Regions from separate parts of the Cytobacillus sp. T106 genome, predicted to be linked through region 2. Evidence: riboswitches for the same ligand, from Rfam matches in the RefSeq annotation. Region 2 holds a riboswitch; the other holds the start of a gene.
What was found. A riboswitch is a leader RNA that binds a small molecule or an ion and turns the genes downstream of it on or off. The one in region 2 is predicted to bind S-adenosylmethionine.

Region 1 (11,241 bases), on a different contig from region 2:
TGCTCTCCCTGTATTTGACCGGCAATTTTAAGATATTTTCCATCAGGCGGTCCTGCCCATCTTTTTCAATCAGTTCATCCTCAGCCGATCTCTCCCTTTTGTCAAACCAGAATAGTTTGTCAGTAAACTGGAGATGGAGGTAATGCCAGCTTCGCAGATGATCTTTGCATTTATTTGCGGCAATTCGGAAAATCCACGTCTTAAAGGACGATTCACCCTTAAAATTTTCCAGATTCATATAAACGCTCAGGAATACATCCTGAAGAACATCCTCAGTCTGCGGCCAGCTTTTCGTATATGTATAAATAAATCGCTTCAATTTCTCGCCATACAAGTCCATGGCAAATTCTATGGCTTGGTCTTTTGTAAGCTTCAGCCAATCTCTATCGATGTCAGGGTTCAAAGGCTCCCTCCTTGCTGCCAAAAAAGCCGTTTGTAATATAGACGCAACACAACTGTAAAAAGGGTCAAAAAATAGGGAATTTTTTCTGGGGAATATAGGAGGACGCTCAGAAATCTTAAAAAATAGGGAAGCTCTGTCTGGATTGAGGATATACAGTCTGAGTTTAGCAGTGTGGGAATATATACTTCAGCTGATTCAGGATGATTCTGCATATATTTGCAGTTTTTCTGCCTGAATATGGAGGAGTTTTGCCAGCACTTTGAAGGATTCTACCTAAAACTCCTTTCTTTCTACCCGGAATCGGCAATAATTTTTCCAGCTTACAATTTTTTCAAAACTTAAAAAGAGCTGGAATCCATCCAGCTCTTCTCATTATTTGAACCATCCCTTTTCACGGGACCGTGTAATCGCTTCTATCCGGTTTTGTACTTCAAGCTTTTCCAGAATGGCAGACACATAATTGCGGACAGTCCCGCTTTTAATGGACAGCTCTGCTGCAATTTCATTTGTGTTCTTTCCGTCCGCGACCAGTTCCAGTACTGCTTTTTCTCTTTCGGTCAGCGGATTTTCTTCGGCATACATATCATCCATCAGCTCCGGGGCGTAAATGCGGCGGCCAGCCATGACACTGCGGATGCTGCCTGCCAGCTCTTCGCTCGGGCTGTCTTTGAGCAGGTAGCCGCTCACGCCGGCTTTGATCGCCGATTGAAAATAGCCTGTTCTGGCAAAGGTAGTCAGGATAATGACCTTGCAGATGCCTTTCAGTTCTTCCGCTGCCTCAAGTCCCGTTTTCAGCGGCATCTCAATATCCATGATGCAGATATCCGGCTGGTGCTGATGGACAAGGGCGACGGCTTCCTCGCCATTTCCTGCCTTGCCGACAACTTCCATATCATCTTCAAGGCTCAGCAGCGAACCAAGTGCACCAAGCATCATACGCTGATCTTCTGCTATGACAATACGAATCATTGCAGCTCCTCCTTTTGTCTGATCTTCACAACATTCGGCACCCGGACAATCAGTGTAGTTCCCCCGTCCTGGTACACCTCCATAGTGCCATTGACAAATTCAGCACGCTCCCTGATACCGAGCAGTCCGCTTCCTTTGCCAATGTCCCGGTCAGGATCAATGCCAACGCCATTGTCACTGACTGTGACTGCAGTTTCGTCATCGGCCTGCCTGATTTCCACGATAACCTCGGTAGCATTGGAGTGCTTCACCACATTATTCACTGCCTCCTTCAGGCACATGCTGAGGATGTTTTCCACAAACAGTGAAACATTGACAAGCTGCCGCTCCTGTTTAAGCACAAACGAAATCCCTGCAGCCCCGAGTATTTGTTCAATCAGGACTACCTCCTCCTTCAGCCGGATCCCCCTCATCTGCGAGACCATCTTCCTGACCTCATTCAGGGCGGTCCTGGCTGTCTGCTGCACATCTTTCAGCTCGGAACGGGCCTGCTCTGGATCTTTATAGACTAATTTCCCCGCCAGATCGCTCTTAAGCCCGATCAGTGAAAGCTTCTGGCCGAGCGTATCATGCAGGTCCCTGGCTATCCGCTGCCTCTCTTCCATCTTAACCAGCTCTGAAATCCGTTTATTGGCATCTTCCAGCTGCGACTCCAGCTTGCCCCGCATATTCCGGTTTTTGATGCTGAATGGCAGGAGGATGACGCTGAGCCAGCTGATGATTATAAATGGGATCTGCTTCACGAATAATGGATCCTGCAGGACAAACTGATAGTTGATTGCCGCAGAAGCTGCTGTCAGGTGAAGGATATAAAGAATGGCGAAAGCGGCCTTCCCTGTGATATTGCCGATGAAATAAGCAATGAAAAATGAAAAATACACATAACCGAAAAGTGTTGTCATCGCTGTTGAGATCCCGATCAGCACGATGGCCCAGATATAAACAGTCCATCCCCTCGAAAGGAAGGCCAGCCGGAAGAATAAATAAAAGATGACAGTTAAAATGATGCCGGCAACGATTTCCGCTGTTGATGAAGACTGAAAGATGAAATAGAAAGGCAGTATCGTTAGAATCGCCCATATATAAGGGGAAATCCCGGTGCTGCTGTTAAAGACAAGCAATTTTTTCTTCATTATACATCTCCAATATCTTTTGTATCCTTATTTTACATAAAAATGTCTTTTCAAAAAAGGACAGAGCCATGATATTCGGGCTCCGTCCTTTGAACTGGCTTTTTAAACTGAAACGCTTTTCTTCTTCTGTGCTTTCAGCAGGTGATGGATTTCCCTGAAAGAAACAAAGCTGCGGCTCTGTTCATTCCATAATCGGTATTTCAGCGACTTCAGACTAGTTGACAGTGTGATCGTCTGGACATTATTGAGCAGCGGTTCCTTATTATGGGCATCCTCCAGAAAATAGTTCGGAACCCTGGGGCTGAGATGATGGACATGGTGGAAGCCGATATTGCCAGTCAGCCACTGCAGGAGTTTCGGAAGCTTATAAAAGGAGCTTCCATCAACAGCTGCCCTGACAAATTCCCATTCTTCGTCGTATTCGAAATAAGAATCTTCGAACTGATGCTGTACATAAAACAGCCAGATGCCAAGCGCACCGGAAATATAGAAAATCGGTCCCTGGATAAGAAGGAAGGCCTTCCAGCCTACCAGCCAGCACATAAATGCAATCACAAGGACAATCAGGATGTTTGTGAGATAAGTGTTCATTTTTTCCTTAGGCCGTGCTCCCTTGCGGTTGAAGCGCTGGGCAATGAGGAACTCATAAATCGGTCCGAGGCCGAACATCACAAGCGGATTGCGGTAAGCGCGGTACTGCATGCGCTGCCAGAAGCTTGCGTCCAGGTATTCATCAACCGTCATGACCCAGATGTCACCGGTGCCCCTTTTATTCAGGTTGCCGCTTGTTGCATGGTGGACAGAATGGCTGTGCCTCCATTGATGGAAAGGGAATAGTGTCATCACTCCTGTGATCATGCCAAGCACTTCATTCGCCTTTTTGCTTTTGAAAAAAGAGTTGTGGCAGCAGTCATGGAAAATGATGAAGATCCTCACCAGAAATCCTGCATTCACAACAGTCAATATAAACGTGATCAGATAAGATATTTGCATGGTTTCATAGGCCAGATACCAAATGAGAAAGAAGGGCACCAGCGTGTTCATTAGCTGGAAGATACTGCTCTTTGTATCGGCTTTTTCGTAAGGAGAGATATTTTTCCTTGATAATTTGCCAGGTTTTGACGTTTTTTTATCCATATAGTTAATCCTCCTCGTACTTGCTTATTTCATTATGTAATACATGGAGGCATGATGTAAGGCATACATGTCATAGGGTGGACATGATAAATGTCATGGGTGGGGTTTAGAACTTCAAGTAGTTTCTTCCCCGCAAAGCACATACGGGGTCTTTAGCTTTCTGCTATTTTCGCTGGAGTCTGCTTATTCCTCTCAATCAACAAGGTCTCCATAAAATCAGATATCACTAAGTAAATACTACATTAAAAAGAGCACGGAAATTTTCTCCATGCCCTCTTTTTCCATGTTATTTAATAATCTTTTTATCCCTTCCCTGCCTGGAATCCGGGATACTGCGTCATACCTCCGTCAGCGAAGAGTGTGAGCCCGGTGACATAGCTTGCTTCTTTTGATGCCAGCCAGACGGCGCAGGCTGCGATTTCTTCGGGCTTTCCGATATAGCCCATCGGAATGAGCTCCAGGACGCCTTTTTCCAGTTCCGGATCCGAGAATTTTTCTGCGTTGATCGGTGTGTCGATGGCGCCGGGTGCAATGCAATTGACACGTATTCCTTTAGGGGCAAATTCTAGTGCGAGTGTTTCGGTCATCAGCTTCACGCCCCCCTTGCTGGCAGCATAATGGACGAAGTGAGGCCAGGGGATACGCTGGTGGACGGATGACATATTGATGATAGAGCCTTTTATGTCGTTCTCCAGCATATAGTTGATTGCTTCTCGGGAGCCAAGGAACTGACCTGTCAGGTTTGTGTTGATGACTTTATTCCAATCATCCAGTGAGAGTTGCTCTGATGGAACTTCATTTTCAATCCCGGCATTATTGACCATAACGTCAAGGGAACCAAAGGTATGCACAGCATGTTCAATGATCCGCTTGACATCTTCCTCGCTGCCGACATCCCCCTGGATGCTGCTAGCCTTTCCTCCTGCGTTTTCAATCTTCTCAATGATTTCGTCGATATTATCATCATTGCTGTGATAATTAATGACGACATTCGATTTTTCTGCTCCGAATCTTTCGGCCATTGCCCGCCCAAGCCCTGAGTTTCCACCTGTTATCACGACTGTTTTTCCTTCAAGGTCTTTGTACATATCCATTCTCCTTTTCTTATCCTTTTGTAAATCCAATCAGCACTCCGCCTGCTATGATGAGCAGGCACCCTGTGATGATAAGGATTGTTTGCTTTTTGGATGTTTTCTCGCCGAGAAGGAAAATCCCTCCCAGGGTAGAGATGACGATTCCTGTCTGAGAAAGCGAGAAGCTTGTTGCCACGCCGATTTTCGGGAGCGACAGCAGAAGCGTCAGATTTCCGGCTGCCCAGATCAGCCCTGTCAGAAGATTCCTGACAGCATATTTATTGAACGGCTTATTTTTGATTGTGAGTGCCGTACCGCCAATCACCATTCCAAGCGCCTGCGGAAGCAGCGCAGACCATCCGTCGATTTCGAGCCAGTTAATGATGACAACATATCCGACAAAACCAACAGTTGAAATAAGCAGGGTGACCAGCCCTTTTTTCAGATTCTTAGACTCATCATTCCCCTCCTTCTGGCCCCAGGAAGTCATGACTGCTCCGGCGATGATCAGGACAAGGGCAATGATGCCGAGCGTAATCTGAACCCCTGTCGACCATTCATTGAAAACGACAATCCCGAAAAAGCTTGTCCCGATAAGCTGGAGTCCGGTCGATAGCGGAGTAGTCTTAGCGACTCCAAGGTACTTCACTGCCCCAAACTGATTTTTTTGTCCCAGGGACCAAAGCGCCCCTGAAGCAAGTCCTGCACCCCATACAAGCGGTGACAGTTCCGGTCTGACAAAGAGAAATACCGCTCCTGCAAAAATCAGTGCGCCGATGGTTGTCCCAAAGGTCTGGCTATTATCATCCCCTCCGAGTTTATTGCTGACCAATATAATGCTGCCCCAGCATGCTGCTGTTATGACAGCCAATAAAATTCCTGACATGTATGCGGTCCCCTTTCTCGCTGATAAAAAACAAGATGCTGATATTAGCTTTTCCCTGATTGGGCTAAAAATGAAACCTCGAGTTAATAAGCACAATAAAAGGAATTTTTTTACAGATAGCAGAGTAATTGGACATATCTTTGCGGACATATGATCTAAGATAAGTCGGGAAGGTGAAAGAAATGAGAAAAGACGGGCAGTTTATCTTCTTCGTAATTGAAACGTCTTCCATCAAAAAATTCCTTACTTTGGAGATGGGTTTTGGGACAGCTTTCTATTATGGGGCAAAGTTTATTTTCGCCAATGAGATTACTTCAATATGTACTAGCATTTTGGCAGTGGAGGCTTTAAAAAAAGGTCTGAAACAGCTCGAGAGGTAAAAAGTTCATACAGTTTGAAGTGTACTTGGATAGGTCTAAAAAGACACTGTTCGCTTTAATGTAAAATATTCCTTGGCTCTACAAAAATAAGGCCCGGCATAATGCCAGGGCCTTCTATTTCATTTCTTCAGCCTCATTCTTCCCATTGCGACTGATTGCCTCAGGAGGGAAAATCATCCTGCAGATGATTCGGGCTGCTTCCAGTGTATTGAGCGGCGAAGAACTTTGCTCCTCTTTATGAGGTCCATTTTCGGCCAAAATGAGGGCAGACCATGCGGCAGTGTCAAGATCTATGTCCTTCCAGGTCAATCCTTTTTGCCTCGCCTGTTCTAAACCCTGCACAATCTGCATATGTATATTTCTCCGAGCCTCCTGCAAAATGCCGGCCAATTCGGAATCCTTGGGCAGCAATTCAGGCAGCACACGATGGATGCCGACGGCTTCAAGCCTTTTGTAGTGCTCATCCAGCAGCCGGGCAAGGAGGAGAACCGGGTCTCCATTTAGCCAGTCGGGCTCAGGAATTATTAGAAAGTCGATTTTGTCCTGCAGCAGTGCCATCAGCAGCTGGCGCTTATCAGAGAAATAGCGGTAAAAGGTGCCTGTGGCCACATCGGCTGCGGCTGCTATTTCTTTTGCTGTTGTCATTTCGTAGCCTTTTTCTATGAATAGCCTCCGCCCGCTTTCCAGGAGTGCCTTTCGTTTTTGAAGTGCTCTTTCCTGTTTGGGCAGTGATGGGAATTCGCCCGGAAACGGGCCGGCATTTTTATCCGCCATAGGCTCACCTCCAAACTCATCATATCATATAAAGAACATAGCAGAGAGCTTAAAATCAGGCAGCGAAAAAACATGAACCGAAGTTCACCTTATTGTTTGACAGGGGTTTTTTATGGTGCAATAATGAACTTAATTTCACTAGGATAGTCCTTACGTCATAGTTTTTTACTGATTGAAAATTTAACGATAAGGGGTTGCACATATGGCAAAAGAGGGAGATACAATCAGATTTAAAAGGCATGACCTTACCATTACCGGAACGGTTGTGAAGGTTAAAGAAGAAAGCGTTCTTGTCCAAATAAGCGATGAGGATGCACTGCTGTTAAAAATTGATACACCAATAACGGTTGTATCGCATAAAAATTACAAGATTGTCTGAAAGCGTGATATGTATAATGGCGGCCGAAGATATTAATAGAAAAAAAGCTGCTGAGTTTATTTGCTTTTACATGAAAAAATACGCAGGATTTAAGCTATAAAGGTAGAATTGATTTATATGTTTAATCATTCTGCCAATTGATCAAAATTCATACCCTGGGAGGATTCTGGCATGGAAATCAGCAAAGACTCAAAGAAATTAGCGGTAGATTCACCTGTTTTGCTAAAAGGGATTGTAAAGGCTATTTACAAAGATACCGTTCATATCCAGATCGGCGGCAAAATCATTGCTCTGCCAGCTTCCAATATGCCCGCCGCTTCCTCTTAACCTGCAGCCTGATGAAGGCTGTTTTTTATACTCACATAGGAATTTTCACCTTGTAAAAGGAGCCGGTATACCGGCTCCTTTTGTGCAGACTTATTCAGAAACCTTTTCAGCATATCTGAAATCCGGATTATTGAGCGGGCTGAACCGGATTCCCTTAATATTTTCTTTTACAACCGCATTCTGAGAAGAAAAGTAGATTGGGATGATCGGCATCTCATCCATCAGGACAGATTCAGCCTGATGCAGCAGTTCAAATCGCTTTGCTTCGTCCTGCTCTGTCAGTGACTGGTCAAGCAGCTTGTCAAATTCAGGATTGGACCAGTTTGTAAAGTTGCTGGAACTGCCTGAGCTGTACAGATCCAGAACAGGGTACGGATCCAGGAAGTCCCCTACCCAGCCCATGCGCGCCGCCTGGAAGTTTTTCTGCTTGAAAGTATCTATGAATGTTTTCCATTCCTGGTTCTCCAGCTTCACTTCAACCCCAAGGTTCACCTTGAACATTTCCTGCAGAGCTTCGGCAATCTTCTTGTGGTTTCCTTCTGAATTATATTTCAGGGTTACAGAAGGAAGCTCCTTCCAGCCTTCTTCCTTCATTCCTTCTGCAAGCAATTCTTTTGCTTCGTCCGCATCAAAAGAGTAGTAAGGTTTCTTCTCATCCCGGAAGTCCTTCCCTGACGGCCCTTCCACACCGTAGCCCACATAGCCGTAGGCTGGCTCTTCGCCGCCTTTAGAAATGTTTTTTGTGATAGCTTCACGGTCGATTGCCAGGCTGAAAGCTTTGCGGATTTTACTGTTATTGAAAGGCTCTTCATTTACATTGAATGTATATGTATAGACACTGAATTGCGGAGAGTTGATAAATTCCTTGCCCCCCTTTTCGATATCTATCGCATCGGCGGCAAGATTCTTGATCAAATCAATATCGCCTGATTTATACATCTGATATTCGGTGTTGGCATCAGCCACCATTTTAAAGTTTACGGATTCAATAGTAATATCTTTACTGTTCCAGTATTGGCTGTTCTTTTTCAGAGTAAGAAGATTATTATGTTCCCATTTGCCGAGTGTATAAGCGCCATTGGTCACAATGGTTTCCGGCCCTGCAGCCCAGTTTTCGTCTGCTTCGACTGTTTTCTGGTTCACCGGCATGAAGCCCTGTCCCATCAGTACTTTCGGAAAGAACTTGATCGGGGTGTCCAGCTCCACCTTCAGGGTATGATCGTCTTCTGCAGTAATTCCTACATCTTCCACAGAACCATTTTCCCTGTTATATTCTTCAGCCCCTTTTATGTAAAAAAAGCTAGAAGGATCATAGGCGCCTGTTTCAGGATTCAGGACCCTTTTCCATGCAAACTCAAAATCCTTTGCTGTCAGCGGATCTCCATTGGACCACTTCTGCCCGTCCCTGATTGTGAAGGTATATATTTTACCGTCTTCTGAAACATCAACCTTGCTGGCTGCCCCTTCCACTGCATTTCCGTCTTTATCATAGCGGTATAAGCCTTCATATAAGTTATCGATCACCCAGAAGGAAGTTGTATCAGATGCAAAAGCAGGATCAAGGGTATACGGCTCCCCTCCAAGATTGGCATTCAATACTTGTTCAACGTCATTTTCTCCGGATGCTGATCCTTCTTCACCATTGCTGCACCCTGCAAGAACAGCCAGCGCAAACAGCAGGATGGCCAGCGATACCAGTGATAATTTTTTCATAATTTTATCCTCCTTTTATTTTAGCGCTCTAAATCGATTTATCATATTAAAATACTAAGATTTAAATTAGCAATCCCCCCGTCCTTTATGGCTTATTCCGAAAATATCCTTTACTTCTTTACCATACTAAAAAACCTCCCGGCAAAGACAGCTGAGAGGAATGGTCTCTGCTTATCTTTCCGGTATACCGGTGGAATTGGCACAGTGTCAACAGACCTGCTGCCGAGGCTTCATCGGGCCAGTCCCTCCGCCTCTCTGGATAAGTGATATAGTTTTTTAGCTGGCAGAAATAAAAAAGCCCCTTCTGCAGATAGAAGAGGACAGTATGTATGAACAAGATCCCTTCTTATCTGCCAGGCCTTTGCCTGATGGATTTGGCACAGTGTCCGGATGAACCTGCTGCCGAGACTTCTTCGGGCCATACCCCTCCGTCTCTCTTGATAAGAAATTATAGATATATAATTTTTCGGTGCACTAAGAATAACCAATTTAGAAAATTTCGTCAACAGAAAAGATAAAAGTTCTACTTTTCTATATTTTCAAACAACAGAAGGGCTAAAGACATAATTAGGATAGTTCCTGCCTTATAATTCCTCCCTAAATTGCAAACACTATTTTCATACTGATTGAAGGAGTCTTCCTATGGACAAGAAAACCCCCCTTACATCGGCAGAAATCGCGATGCTCTGGACTACTTATATGAATGACAGCATGTCAAAATGTGTTCTTGGCTATATGATTACCCATGCAACAGAAGCTGAAATTGGCGCTGCCCTCCAATTTGCCATTGATCTTTCGACCAGCCACCTGCAATACCTGGAACCCCTTTTCAAAGAAGAAAAAATGGCTGTTCCGAATGGCTTCGGCGGAGGCGATGTCAATCCTGATGCTCCTAGTCTGTTTTCAGACACCTTCTGCCTGGCATATATCAACCATATGGCAAAAGCGGGAATGCTTGCTTACAGCGGCATGCTTGCTATGTGCGCCAGAAATGATATAAGGAAATTCTTTACCGAAGGATTGGCAGAAACGGCCTTGCTCTACAATATGACTACAAACCTGATGCTTGAAAAAGGGATTTACATAAGAGCTCCCTACATCTCGTATCCGCATGAAACGGATTATGTGGATACAAAGAAATATTTAAGCGGCCTGAACCCCTTTGCGACTAAAAGACCTTTGAATGCGGTGGAAATTTCTCATCTGACCGTGAATATACAGACAAATTCCATCGGGCTGCAGATTGCCGCAGCTTTTGCACAAACAGCTCGGCTGAAAGAAGTACAGGAATTTATGCTGAGAGGAAAAGAAATTTCCCAAAAGCATGTTGGCATTTTTACGAAGATTCTGCTGGAAAGCAATATACAGGCTGTAGGTTCACCTAATATAGCCGTATACGATACAACTAAGCAGGTATTTTCCGATAAGCTGATGATGTTTCATATGTCTTTGTTAAGTGCAACCGGGTCCGGAAATTATGCTACAGCAGGTGTTGCAAGCCAGCGTACTGATGTAGCAGCCAGCTATCAGCGGCTAGCCGTTGAGATTGCCCTGTATGCTAAAAGCGGAGCAGACATTATGATCAAGCACGGCTGGCTGGAGCAGCCTCCCGGAACGACAGACCGTGATGCATTGGCTAAAAAAGGAACACCCTGACCCCATCTTTAAAAGCTGGGGTTTGTGCTGTTCTTTTTTCGTTTGCTTCCATGATTGAATACAACCGGATTATACCAGCAGATAAGCAATTAAGGAACCTGGACAAAATATACCCAAGACTCCAGCTGGGAGAAAGTTTTAAGACTGAAAAAGGGACATCAGGCAAATCTAAAAAGGATACCAATGAGAGGAGGGCTTCTCATGACACAGTCTAAAAAGCAGGAAGAAAGACAGTGGCGGCAGAGAAAAGAAACTCAGCATCCGCATGGTAAGGTTAAATCATTTGATCAGCTGGCTGATGAACCCGGCAAAGGCGGACGCTCCTGAAAGAAAGGGTCCGGGACATAGTCCCGGGCCTTTATTTAGACTTTACATTTCCTTTCTGGCGCTGAAGTTGCTAATAAACTGGGA
Region 2 (11,241 bases):
TACACCTGCCTTGGAGTATCCTAACATGGAAAAAGCAGAAGCCGGGGCTTCTGCTTTTTGGTGTTTTATTTTTGAAGCCCTGTCATTGGGTTCGCTTCCTCGGCAGGCTCTTCTTTGATATATTTGTAATCCTTGCGGTTGATTGGTTCAAAGCCTTCTGGATTGTGGAATCTCAGCAGATCTTTGTACACGATATTGTCAGACATCAGCAGTTCTTTTTTCGCCTGTTCTGACAGCCTTACACAAGCACTGCCTTCCTCAAGCTCTTCACCGGTTTCCGTGGAGTAACATTTTTCATCAACAGAAGTGTATTCCGGGCTGATGAAGTCGCCGTTGCGGAAAGGAATAACTTCCCGGTGGGTTTCAGACAATAAATCTGAACCGATCTGCATATAGTCTTTTGTGCTGACGCCAAGAAGATGCATCAGGGTCGGCATTACATCCACCGCGCCACCGTATGTGTCCATCGCGCCGCCTTTTACCCCAGGTACGTGGATGAAAAGAGGGACTCTCTGCAGCTGGGCATATTCAAAGGAATCGATTTCCTTGCCTAGAACCTGCTCCATTGCAGGGTTGTGATTTTCAGAAATGCCATAATGGTCACCATACATGACGATCACTGTATTATCATACAGGCCGGATGCTTTAAGGTCGTTAAAGAACTGCTCAAGCGCCTGGTCCATATAATTGGCAGAAGTAAAGTAATGGTTAACAACACTGTCTTCTGTTTCTGCCGGCTGGAATTCTGTGTCCCCTTCATCCATTTTGAATGGGAAGTGGTTGGACAGAGTGATGAACTTTGTATAGAACGGCTGCTTCAGGCTTTCCAGCATCGGCATGGATTCTTTAAAGAAAGGCTTATCCTTCAGGCCATAGTTCTTGGTGTTCTCATCTGTCATGTTGTAATATTCGGCATCAAAGAAATGGTCATAGCCGAAGGATTTGTAAATTTCATTCCGGTTCCAGAACGTTTTATAATTCCCGTGAAAAGAGGCCGACGTATAGCCGCGCGTCTTCAGTATCGCAGGTGCTGCCTGGTAGGTGTTCTGGGCCTTGTTGACAAAAACAGCCCCCTGGGACATCGGATACAGTGAATTCTCCATCATGAACTCGGCATCGGATGTTTTACCTTGCCCTGTCTGGTGGAAATAGTTCTTAAAGTAAAAAGTCTGTCCATTATGAGCCAGGGAATTCAGGAACGGTGTTACTTCCTGGCCGTCCAGCTTATAGTCGATCAGGAATGTCTGGAAAGATTCCAGTGAAACATAGATCACATTCATGCCTTTTGCTTTTCCGAAATAATCAGGATTCGGTTCTGCATAATTGGCTTTCACATAGTTTTCAACCTCTGTGATATCACTGCTGTCTGCCATGGCGCGCTGACTGGCAGATCTGGCATTTTGAATAATGTCATAAACCGTGAAATTATAGGCGCCCAGATACTTGACCAGATAATTGCGGTCAAATGAGCGTGTCAGGAGTTCAGGACGGTCTTTTTCAGCAAGCCCAAGATTAATGAAGAATGTGATGACAGCAGCAGCAATCACCAGGCTTGCCGTCATTCTCTTCCGTGTATGCTTCGCCGGTCTGTACCATTTGACTGCTGCCAGCACAACCAAAAGGATCGTGTCGGCAAAGTACAGGATATCAAACGGTGACATCAGCGAAAGTGCACTGTCTCCAAGCTGTCCGGCATTTGTTTTTGTCTGCATAAGGACAGGTACTGTAATAAAGTCATTGAAGAAACGGTAGTACACCACATTGGCGTACAGCAGGAAAGACAGCAGAAACTGAACAGCAATCAGTACGCCTGACTGTATCTTTCCTTTAAAAAATAGTGCGATCCCCAAGAATAGAAGGGATGAGCTCAGCGGGTTCAGGAAAAGCAAAAATTCCTGCATGCTGTTGTCGATTCCTAAATTGAATTCAATCTGGTATGCAGCATATGTTTTCAGCCACAGCAAAACAACTGCCAGGAAAAAAACGCTCATGCTGTTTTTAAATAGCTCCTTAGGCGATTTTAAGATCGATTTCATCCTTTTACACCTCTTAATTTGTAAAGTTATTGCAAGAGCACAAATTCCTATTTCATACTTCCTGCCAAAACTAGAAAAACTTAGCAGCCGCTAAGTTCGGAAAAACGTTATACTCCAAACCCACGGGCTCAGAACCTAGTTTTTGTAAAAGATTCGTTAATTAATAGTGAACGAATGTTAAATACTATACCATATTTTAACCCACTTGAAAACATTCATCAAATTTGAAGCAAAGTTTATGTTGGGAAAAAATTAATCTTTTCATAAGGCAAATGGTGATGATACAATGTATCTTCCGCATGAATCCGCTTTCTCTCATGCGGCTAAAACAGGAAAATAAGGTGTAACAGCCTGATAAAGGAGAACAACATGAAGGAAAGAATTTTATTTTTTGCAGCAGGGCTGCTTGTCCTCACGTTAGGTGTGGCGCTTATTATCAAATCTGCCCTCGGCGCCTCTGCTTGGGATGCACTGGCAGTTGGCGAGTCCCATCTTTTCGGGCTGACCGTAGGGACTTGTGTATTCATAAATGGAATTGCTCTGATCATCATCAACTCTATATTATTGAAGAAAAAGCCGGAAATCCTGGCGGCAGGAACCATTCTGGTCATTGGTGCTTTGATTGATTTCTGGCTGCTGGCAGTATTCAAGGACTTTTCTCCAAGCATGCTGCTCACCCAGTCCTGTACTTTGCTCTCAGGCATATTGACAATGGGTCTGGGGATCGCCGTCTACCTTCAGGCAAAATTCCCTCCAAGCCCGATGGATACCTTGATGGTCGCCGTTCACACCAGGTTTGGCCTTTCTTTAAGGACTTCCCGTATAGCCAGTGAAGGATTTGCCCTTATTCTGGCGTTTCTTTTCCAGGGAGCGATCGGCCCTGGAACCATCCTGGTCACACTGACACTCGGCCTAGTGGTGCAGTATTTCCATCCTAAGCTGGAAATTATAATGGCAAATGGGTTGAAGAAAGCTGTTGTATAAAATATTTCGGGTTCTGTCAGTATAAAGTCCGAATTGGCAGTACTTGCAGCAGACTCTTTAGCAGTGAAATTAGCACACAAAAAGCTCGGAGCTATAATGCTCTGAGCTTTTTTTATAGAGATTGCACTTTGTTGAAGATAAGCAACCGTATGTTCAATTAACGATTTTGTTGTGAGGCAGGAATACCAGCTAAAAGAGCAATTTTTCCCCACCCCACCCTACTAAAAGAGCTGGCCTTCCAGGGACAGGATGAGGTTCAGCGCGGTTTGACAAATTAGCGGAGAAATTCCCGTTAATTTCAAAAGAGCTCTAAAAACAGCTTAAATAGAGGGAGAAATTCCGGCTATCGACCCGAAAAAAAGGAAAATTCACCATTTTGCTTCGCTTAACCGGAAAATCTCCGCTTATTTATACCCTTTCGAGCCCTATTATCAATTTAACCGGAAAATCTCCGCTTATTAATTTTTTGTTGGCAACCCACTCCATTCCTTCACTATCCTGCTCCTTCCATCCGGAATTGAAGTCACACTATCAAAAAAGGCCGCTCCCAAATGAGCGGCCTTCTTCTATTATTATCACACTCTGCTGTATTCCCTAACCTTAGCCTGTTCTTTTTCAAGCTCGGCACCGAGGAATTTGGCGGCTTCAAGCATGCCGTATTTGCCTGCTTTTGCCTCTGCGTCAGAATTATAATTTGTGTTTGTGTTGACATCATACGTATAAATATCCCCATTGGCATTTTTAATAAATTCAATGCCGGCGATTTGAATGCCGTTATTCCTGAGGAAGGTTTCGTATTTTTCAATGATCGGGTCGTTGAAGCCTTCAATGATCTTAAACTTTGGCTTTTCTTCCACCTCTTCGCCAACAGGACAGAACAGATCCCCGATTTGGCAGGCATCGGCCGGGCAAAGCTCAAAGCCTTCTGATGTATCCACCTGGACGGCATAGACGAATTTTCCGCCCACGAATTCGCATCTGGTAATATATGATTCTGGCGACTCAATATATTCCTGGATCAGAGTGATGCCATCGACAGGCTCTTCAAAATTCGGCCCTTCGACATATTCCCTCAATGCGTCCAGAGAATGGAACAGCTGGACGCCGAGCCCTTTGCCTGCGCGGTTATGCTTCGTGATGAACGGAGCGCTGTCGAGCTTTACAGCTGCTTCAAGAATTTGATTTTTTCCGACAGCTGCTATTGTTTTCGGAGTGGCGATTCCTGCAGCATTCAGCGCTGTATATTGATTGACTTTGCTGACCTCCAGCCTTAAAGCGCGGCTTCCGTTGAAAACGGTGCGGCCATGCTGCTCAAGCCATGACAGGACAGATTCCGTCAGCTCCGGTGCAAAGCGGTTCCCCCTTGTGTGGGAAGATGCGCTCATCCTGCTGTAGAAAATCCCCTCCGGAGGTGCACTGGTCAGGTCAACAATCCCTTCATTCAAAAACCATTCCTCATAAGGAAGACCCAGCTCTTCCAGCCTTTTTGTCAAATGGGCAGTCCATTCGCTGTTTTCGTGTATGATGTGTATTTTGCTCATATGTTCTCCCTCTTTTACTTTAAGATTTTCCTTTTGGCTTCAACCAGCGGCATGACTTTTTCCGAAAATCTCTGCATTTCCTCCAGCTGTGGAGAGAACTGAAGCAGAAGCAGATCGACGCCGGCTTCTTCATAAGCAATAATCTGTTCAGCAATCTGTTCAGGGGTTCCGATCAGATTTGGCCTGAGGCCCCGGTTGGAAACGGAATAATCGTACAGCTTTACCTGCTGCTCAAGCTGCGATTTGCCTACAAAATCTTTGTAGCCTGCATAGCCGCTTGATTCTTTTACATTGGTGATGCGGGCAAGCTCTTCCTGCGCCTCTTCTTCTGTGTCGCGGCAGACAATGTAGGCTGCCATGCCAAAAGACTTAAATGGCTCATTCCCGCTTTCCTGCCTGCGTGCTCTCATGTCATCAATTTTAGTTTTTACTTCTTCAACTGTCCCGCCGTGCATCACATAGGCATCGCAGTGATTAACAATTGCTTCCTTGCCGCGGGGGCTTTCTCCGCCTGCATAAAGGATCGGATTCGGCCTTTGCACCGGCTTAGGGGACAAATGGGCGTTTTTAATAGAATAATAGCTGCCGTCAAAATTAAAGGTTTCTTCTTCCCATAAACCCTTCATGACCTTGACGAATTCTTCTGTCCGGTCATAGCGCTCATCATGTTCAGTAAAGATGCCGGCATACTGGCGCGCCTCTTCCTCCCACCATGCGGATACAACATTCAGGGTAAAACGGCCATTGCTGATATGGTCGATATTGCTTGCCATTTTTGCCGTCACCGCAGGATTATGGAAGCCTGGGCGGACAGCCGTCATAATTTCTATTTTCTCAGTCACCGCAGCAAGAGCGGCCGCAGTTGACCATGCTTCAAGTGAATCCTGCTCCGGGCCTTTTATATCATTCAAGTAAAGTTCTGCTATTAATGTGGTATCATATCCCCACTTCTCTGCTGCCTGGATGACTTCTTTCGCATAGCTGAAGGTCGGGGGCATCTTCTCGTCTTCTACATTGCGCAGCCAGCCGCCAAAGATCGGCAGCCAAAATCCGTATTTCATCTGTCTCTTCTCCTCTCACTTGCACCTTGTTGTCAGCAATAAAAAAAACTTCTCCGATAAGAAGAAGTTTGTATGCCTCTATCTTATCTGCCAAAGCATTGCGCTTTGCTGGATTTAGCACCATTCTGACTAAGTCAGCGGCTGCCGGGTATCACAGGGCCAGTCCCTCCACCACTCTCGATAAGAAATATTCAATTGATTTCATAGTAATCCTACAACAAAGGTCGGCTTTCTGTCAACTGACTAGTCTAACTATTTTTAAAAATGTTTTTTTTCCTGCAAGCCTTTTTTATCGTGTGAGCCTTTTTAGCGGAAACCATTCTGCAGGGAGCAGTTGTTCATATCTTTTTTGAAGGAAGCGGTCATCAATCAGCAGGATGGTTCCTGTGTCTTCCTCTGAACGGATGAGGCGCCCGCCAGCCTGGGCTGCTTTATTGGCTCCCGGAAAAGTATACGCATAATCATAGCCGTTTTTTCCTTCAGCCTGAAAATAATCTTTAATCAGATTACGCTCAAGACTCAGCTGTGGAAGCCCCACACCAACAATAATGACACCGCCGAGCCGGGTTCCCTTCAAGTTGATCCCTTCTGAGAAAATTCCGCCCAGCACAGCGAACCCAAGAAGGCTTTCTTCAGGTTCCTCCTTAAAGGAAGACAAAAATTCTTCTTTTTCTCCCTCTGCCATCCCCTGTTCCTGTACCATCATCCTGATAGTGCTGGATTCTTTCATTTGTTCATGGATTTCCCTCATATATTGGTAAGACGGAAAAAAGATTAAGTAATTCCCGGGCCGTTCAGCTGCCAGCTTTTCTACCGATCGGATCAAAGCTTCACCTGTCGCGCTTCTGTCCTTATATCTAGTTGAAAGCGGCAAAGCAAGAACTTCTGCATTTTCTTTCGGGAACGGGGAAGGCAATGACAGGGAATAATGATCCTCATTCCAGCCCAGCATGTTCTTGAAATAATCGAATGGCTGGAAGGTAGCCGAAAAAAAGAGTTTGCTGCGGAAGCCCTTGCCCATTTTCTGGACAAGATAGGATGGATCTAAACAAAACAGCTTGAGTACTACATCCTTTCCGGACTTTTCTGTATAAATGACAAATCGCTCATCTGCCAGCCTTGATATCCTCAGGAAAGCCTGTACAGAAAAATAAGTATCAAGCAGCAGTTCCTGGCCCTCATCTCCCCTGCCGCTGATCAGCTCCTTTTCTGAGCAATGAGCAAAGTCCTCAAGATGCTCCAGCAGATTTTCCGGCAGCTCTTCGTGAATGCGATAGCTTTCCTCCTTTAATTCTCTATTGAAAGAGATAAAAACATCATTCATCTTTTTAGCTGCTGCAGAAAGCTGCGGGGCCGTGTTTTTATAAGCCCTTTTCAGCTGAAGGAAATTCTGCTTCCCCAGATCCGCCGAAAACATATCCCTCGCCCGGTCCACCAGATTATGCGCCTCATCGATCAGAAGAGCTGTCTTTTTCTTGCCTTCTGTATGAAGCCTTTTCAGGGACACCCGGGGATCAAAGATATAATTGTAATCGCATATGACTGCGTCTGCGGCATATGCAAGTTCCAGGGAAAATTCAAACGGGCAGACTGTGTGCTTCATGGCATATTTTTCAATAACACTCCGGTCAATGATGGATTCATGAGAGAGGATATCAAGGACTGCTTCATTGAGGCGGTCATAAAACCCGTCAGCGAACGGACAATGCTCTTTCTGGCAGACCGTCTGCTCCTGAAAGCATATTTTGTCCTTGGCCGTTATTGTTACCGTGTGCATATGGAGGCCTTTTTGCTGCATCAATGAAAAAGCTTCTTCGGCTGCCTGCCTTGTGATAGTTTTGGCTGTAAGATAGACCATCCTTGACAGCAGCCCCTCTCCCATCGCCTTGATGGCGGGAAAAGCAGTTGAAATGGTCTTTCCTGTCCCGGTCGGCGCCTGGGCAAACAAGTCCTTTTCATCCAGAATTGATTTGTACACAGCTTTTGCAAGCCTTCGCTGTCCCTTCCTGTATTCCGGAAAGGGAAAAGGCAGGGCTTTAATGCTGGTATCCCTTTTTTCCCTATGATGGAGCATGAGCCGTGCGTAAGGATAAAAGTCAGCAATCAGCCCCTTCACATAACCTTCGAGGAAGGATAAAGTCTCCACCTTCCTGAAGCGCTTTTCTTCTTCAGTGTGGATCTGCAAGTAGGTAAGCTGAACGGTGATTCTCTCAAGCCCGCGCTCTTTTGCAAGCATAAAAGCATAGCATCTTGCCTGAGCCCAATGCACAGGATGGGTATCTTCATCGAAAGCTGACAAATCCTTTGCCGTCGACTTGATTTCATCTACAACCAGTTCCCCATCCTCCTGAATAATCCCGTCACATCGCCCCTCAAGAAGGAACTCAATCTCCTCATGCTGAAGTGCTTCCTTCAAGAAAACCTCATATTCATCTTCTTCCTTATAAGTACTCTGAATTTTCTTGTGCGCTTTCGTTCCTTCAGCCATCGAGGAAGCTGCTGCAAACCCGGACTCAATGCTTCCGGAACGATAGACATATTCCGCCAGGCTTCTGGCAGAAATTCTCCAGCTTTTAGTCATCACAAGGTCTCCTTGCCATCTATGATAGTACCATTATAGCACATATGTTCCCGGATTCAGGCAAACAAAAAGGGCGGGATTGTCCCGCCCTTGGTTATCATAATTAAATTCGTTTAGCTCCATAATAGGCTTTGCTCCAATAAGGATTGGACATAGAATCAATCTTAACGCCCTTAGAGCTTGACGCATGGATGAATTTGTTGCCTCCAAGGTAAAGGCCGACATGTGATGGACCTTTTTTATAGGTGCTGAAAAAAACGACGTCCCCTTTTTTCAGGCTTTTCTTTTGTACGGCTTGTCCCGTTTTATAAAGCTGCCCGGTAGTTCTGGGAATCTTTTTTCCGGCTTTGCTGTAGGTGAATCCGACAAGGCCGGAACAGTCGAAGCCCTTAGGCGAAGTGCCGCCCCATTTATAAGGAACTCCTATGTATTTTTGGGCCACTGCAGCCGCAGAAGAACCATAGGAAGCCGCTTCTGTATTTTCTCCCCCAAACAATCCGGCAAAAAGCAGGCTAGTGCAAAGAAAAACGCTTGTGATCAGCTTCTTCATGTTGTCCCCCAAGTAATTTTCTCTCTCTGTTTTGTGATGAACTTAGTTTCTCACATGCTTCCTGAAAAATAATTTACAAAAACATGTTTGTTATGTAACAAAAGGATTACAAATATTGACGTTTTTCGACCAATAAAATTATAGTAAGCGATTACAAAGTACCCAATCCTCCAATTTATTAGATACATATACTGTAAATAAAGGAGGTGTTCTTAGTGCAGCAGCTTCCCCTTCTATATCTTGCCTGCATCCTTGCAGGGTATGCACTGATTCAAACAGCCGGACTGGCTTTTGTGACAGGGGGCTTTGCCGCATTTATTACCGCTGTTGGTGTAACAGCCATGATAATATTTGCAGCTGCCCTGCTTTTCCTCGGCTTGAAGGCTTTATTGGGCCGCAAGCTTTAGTTTTGATTACTTGCAAAAAACAGAGGCCAGGTGCCCTGGCCTCTGTTTTACATACCTGCCTCTTTCTCTGCAGCAGGAAAGGAGGCAAGGCTGATATCATGTTCATAAAAGATGCCGGCTATAGCATGGCGCAGGCGGCTTTCATATTTTTGCTTAGTATCGAAATTTTTGACCGGGACCTCGATTAAAAACAGCATCGTATCATACTTAAAGTCAACCAGCCTGATTTCAGCAAGGTTTACTTTTAAATACGCTGAAAAATGATCAGCTTCCTGAAGGACCGCCTCTTTCAGCAAGTTTTCAATTCTGCCTGTATCTTCTCCGAATTTTATATTGACCTCCACAGAAGCAAGCATTTCCGATCCAGTCCGGTTTTTGATGATCTGTTCAATAAAATGCTGGTTTGGAACGATCAGCGTTCCCTCTTTCGCAGTTCTTACTATCGTGGAACGAAGCCGTATGCTTTCAATGGTTCCGATTTTATTATTGATCTCAATCAGTTCCCCTACTTCCACAGGCCGTTCAAACAGGATGATGATGCCTGAAATGAAGTTGCCGGCAATATTCCTCATCCCAAAGCCGATTCCGATCCCCAGCACCCCGAGAGCCGCTCCTGCCGCAGTAAGGTCAAGACCGACCGTTGTCAGGCTGACGGCAACCGCCGCTATCATGATCGCATAATAGATGAAGCGGTTGAATGTATATCTCAGCCCCCTGTCGACATGATAATGTTCATAGACAGAAGACAGAATCTGCAGCGTAAGAACCCTGACAAACTTATTCGCCAGAGAAACAATAAGGAAGGCCGTAAATATCAGCCGCAGTGAGACTTTAACGTCCCCTGCCTGATAGAGCGTATAATTCAGCCAGTCCTGCGTTGAAAAAAAGTTCAGGAACAGTATCAGGGAAGCGTAAAAGGCCGCCCAATTGAGGACCGAGAGCATGCCTTCTTTTGCTTCCGGCTGGGCCCATCGCCTTCTTGCAGCAAAAAATTGCAGGATGAACTTTAGAAGCCAAATAGCCGCAAACCAGGAGAAAAACTGAATATATTCTTCTCTTGTTAATTCTTTAAAAAAGTCCATTGCCGTTCACCTTTACTTCTTTTATTTCTCTTTGTATTCCTTATAGGGCCGCTTTCTAAACAGGGATAATTTTAAAAGCCGATAAAAGAAGGGGTTTCGGTCCCGGCGGCAAGGGAAAAAAGGAAGGATACTATCAATTGAATTCAGGGATTCCAGGGGGATAATATGTGGATTAAAAAGCCGTTTTTTATGTATATAACAGGAGCCATACTCGTGCTGGTTGTTATTTTTCTATTGGGTAAGATCGATTGGTTCATCTGGCCATTCCGGAAGCTTGTGGCGACCATTTTCTTCCCCATCCTGATATCGGGTCTTCTTTATTATATCCTCAGGCCAGTCATCCGCTGGCTGAGCGGCTATATGCCGAAGACCGCTTCCATCCTTATTGTATTCGGTACGCTGATTGGCATTGGAACCGGAATTTTTTATTTCGGCGGAAGCCTGATAGCAGAACAGATCACCCAAATATCAGACTCTTTCCCTGACAAAATGGAGGATCTTACATCAGAGACAAAGGAAATGGTGGATGAGAATGACTTTGGCTTCCTTTCCTATGAGGAGATCGAGCAGAAGGTCCTTTCCTATTCGCAATCATTCATTAATACAGTCGGCAGCAACCTTACCGGGATCATTTCAGCCATAACCAGCATCGCAACCGTCCTGGTAGTTGTTCCCTTCATTCTTTTCTATTTTTCAAAAGATGACGAAAAACTCCGGCCGAAACTGCTGAAATGGATACCGGATGAGCATAAAATAGAAGGCAACCGGATTTTGCTGGACATCGACAAAACCTTATCAACTTATATTATCGGCCAGTTTATCATAGCTTTTGCCGATGGTGTCCTGATGTATATCGGTTATCTGATCATCGGCCTGGATTATGCTTTAGTGCTGGCATTGTTCGCCACGTTCCTGACAGTCGTCCCTTTTCTCGGACCGCTTCTAGGCATCATTCCTGCCATTTTTGTCGGTTTGATGCAGGAACCTTTCATGGTGATT

Region 1: it holds a riboswitch for S-adenosylmethionine, as region 2 does, so the genes downstream of both, ABU165_RS24495 (peptide ABC transporter substrate-binding protein) here and ABU165_RS19510 (LLM class flavin-dependent oxidoreductase) in region 2, are expected to answer to the same signal.

What each region holds. Positions count from the first base shown of each region.
Region 1 covers NZ_JBEUMK010000026.1:30,781-42,021, forward strand. Annotated here, with positions in the region: gene ABU165_RS24445 (sigma-70 family RNA polymerase sigma factor) at 1-403, opposite strand, end outside; gene ABU165_RS24450 (response regulator transcription factor) at 776-1,372, opposite strand; gene ABU165_RS24455 (sensor histidine kinase) at 1,369-2,505, opposite strand; gene desA (Delta(5) desaturase DesA) at 2,608-3,642, opposite strand; gene ABU165_RS24465 (glucose 1-dehydrogenase) at 3,945-4,730, opposite strand; gene ABU165_RS24470 (GRP family sugar transporter) at 4,747-5,601, opposite strand; gene ABU165_RS24475 (hypothetical protein) at 5,784-5,981, shown strand; gene ABU165_RS24480 (TetR/AcrR family transcriptional regulator) at 6,096-6,755, opposite strand; gene ABU165_RS24485 (YkvS family protein) at 6,958-7,134, shown strand; gene ABU165_RS24490 (hypothetical protein) at 7,306-7,461, shown strand; gene ABU165_RS24495 (peptide ABC transporter substrate-binding protein) at 7,552-9,174, opposite strand; SAM riboswitch class I at 9,343-9,440, opposite strand; SAM riboswitch class I at 9,518-9,621, opposite strand; gene ABU165_RS24500 (DUF3231 family protein) at 9,817-10,830, shown strand; gene ABU165_RS24505 (DUF6254 family protein) at 11,032-11,157, shown strand.
Region 2 covers NZ_JBEUMK010000012.1:134,849-146,089, forward strand. Annotated here, with positions in the region: gene ltaS (lipoteichoic acid synthase) at 66-2,036, opposite strand; gene ABU165_RS19500 (YczE/YyaS/YitT family protein) at 2,406-3,020, shown strand; gene ABU165_RS19505 (ATP-grasp domain-containing protein) at 3,596-4,561, opposite strand; gene ABU165_RS19510 (LLM class flavin-dependent oxidoreductase) at 4,576-5,622, opposite strand; SAM riboswitch class I at 5,703-5,809, opposite strand; gene ABU165_RS19515 (helicase C-terminal domain-containing protein) at 5,912-8,203, opposite strand; gene ABU165_RS19520 (C40 family peptidase) at 8,307-8,753, opposite strand; gene ABU165_RS19525 (hypothetical protein) at 8,969-9,160, shown strand; gene ABU165_RS19530 (mechanosensitive ion channel family protein) at 9,208-10,242, opposite strand; gene ABU165_RS19535 (AI-2E family transporter) at 10,408-11,241, shown strand, end outside.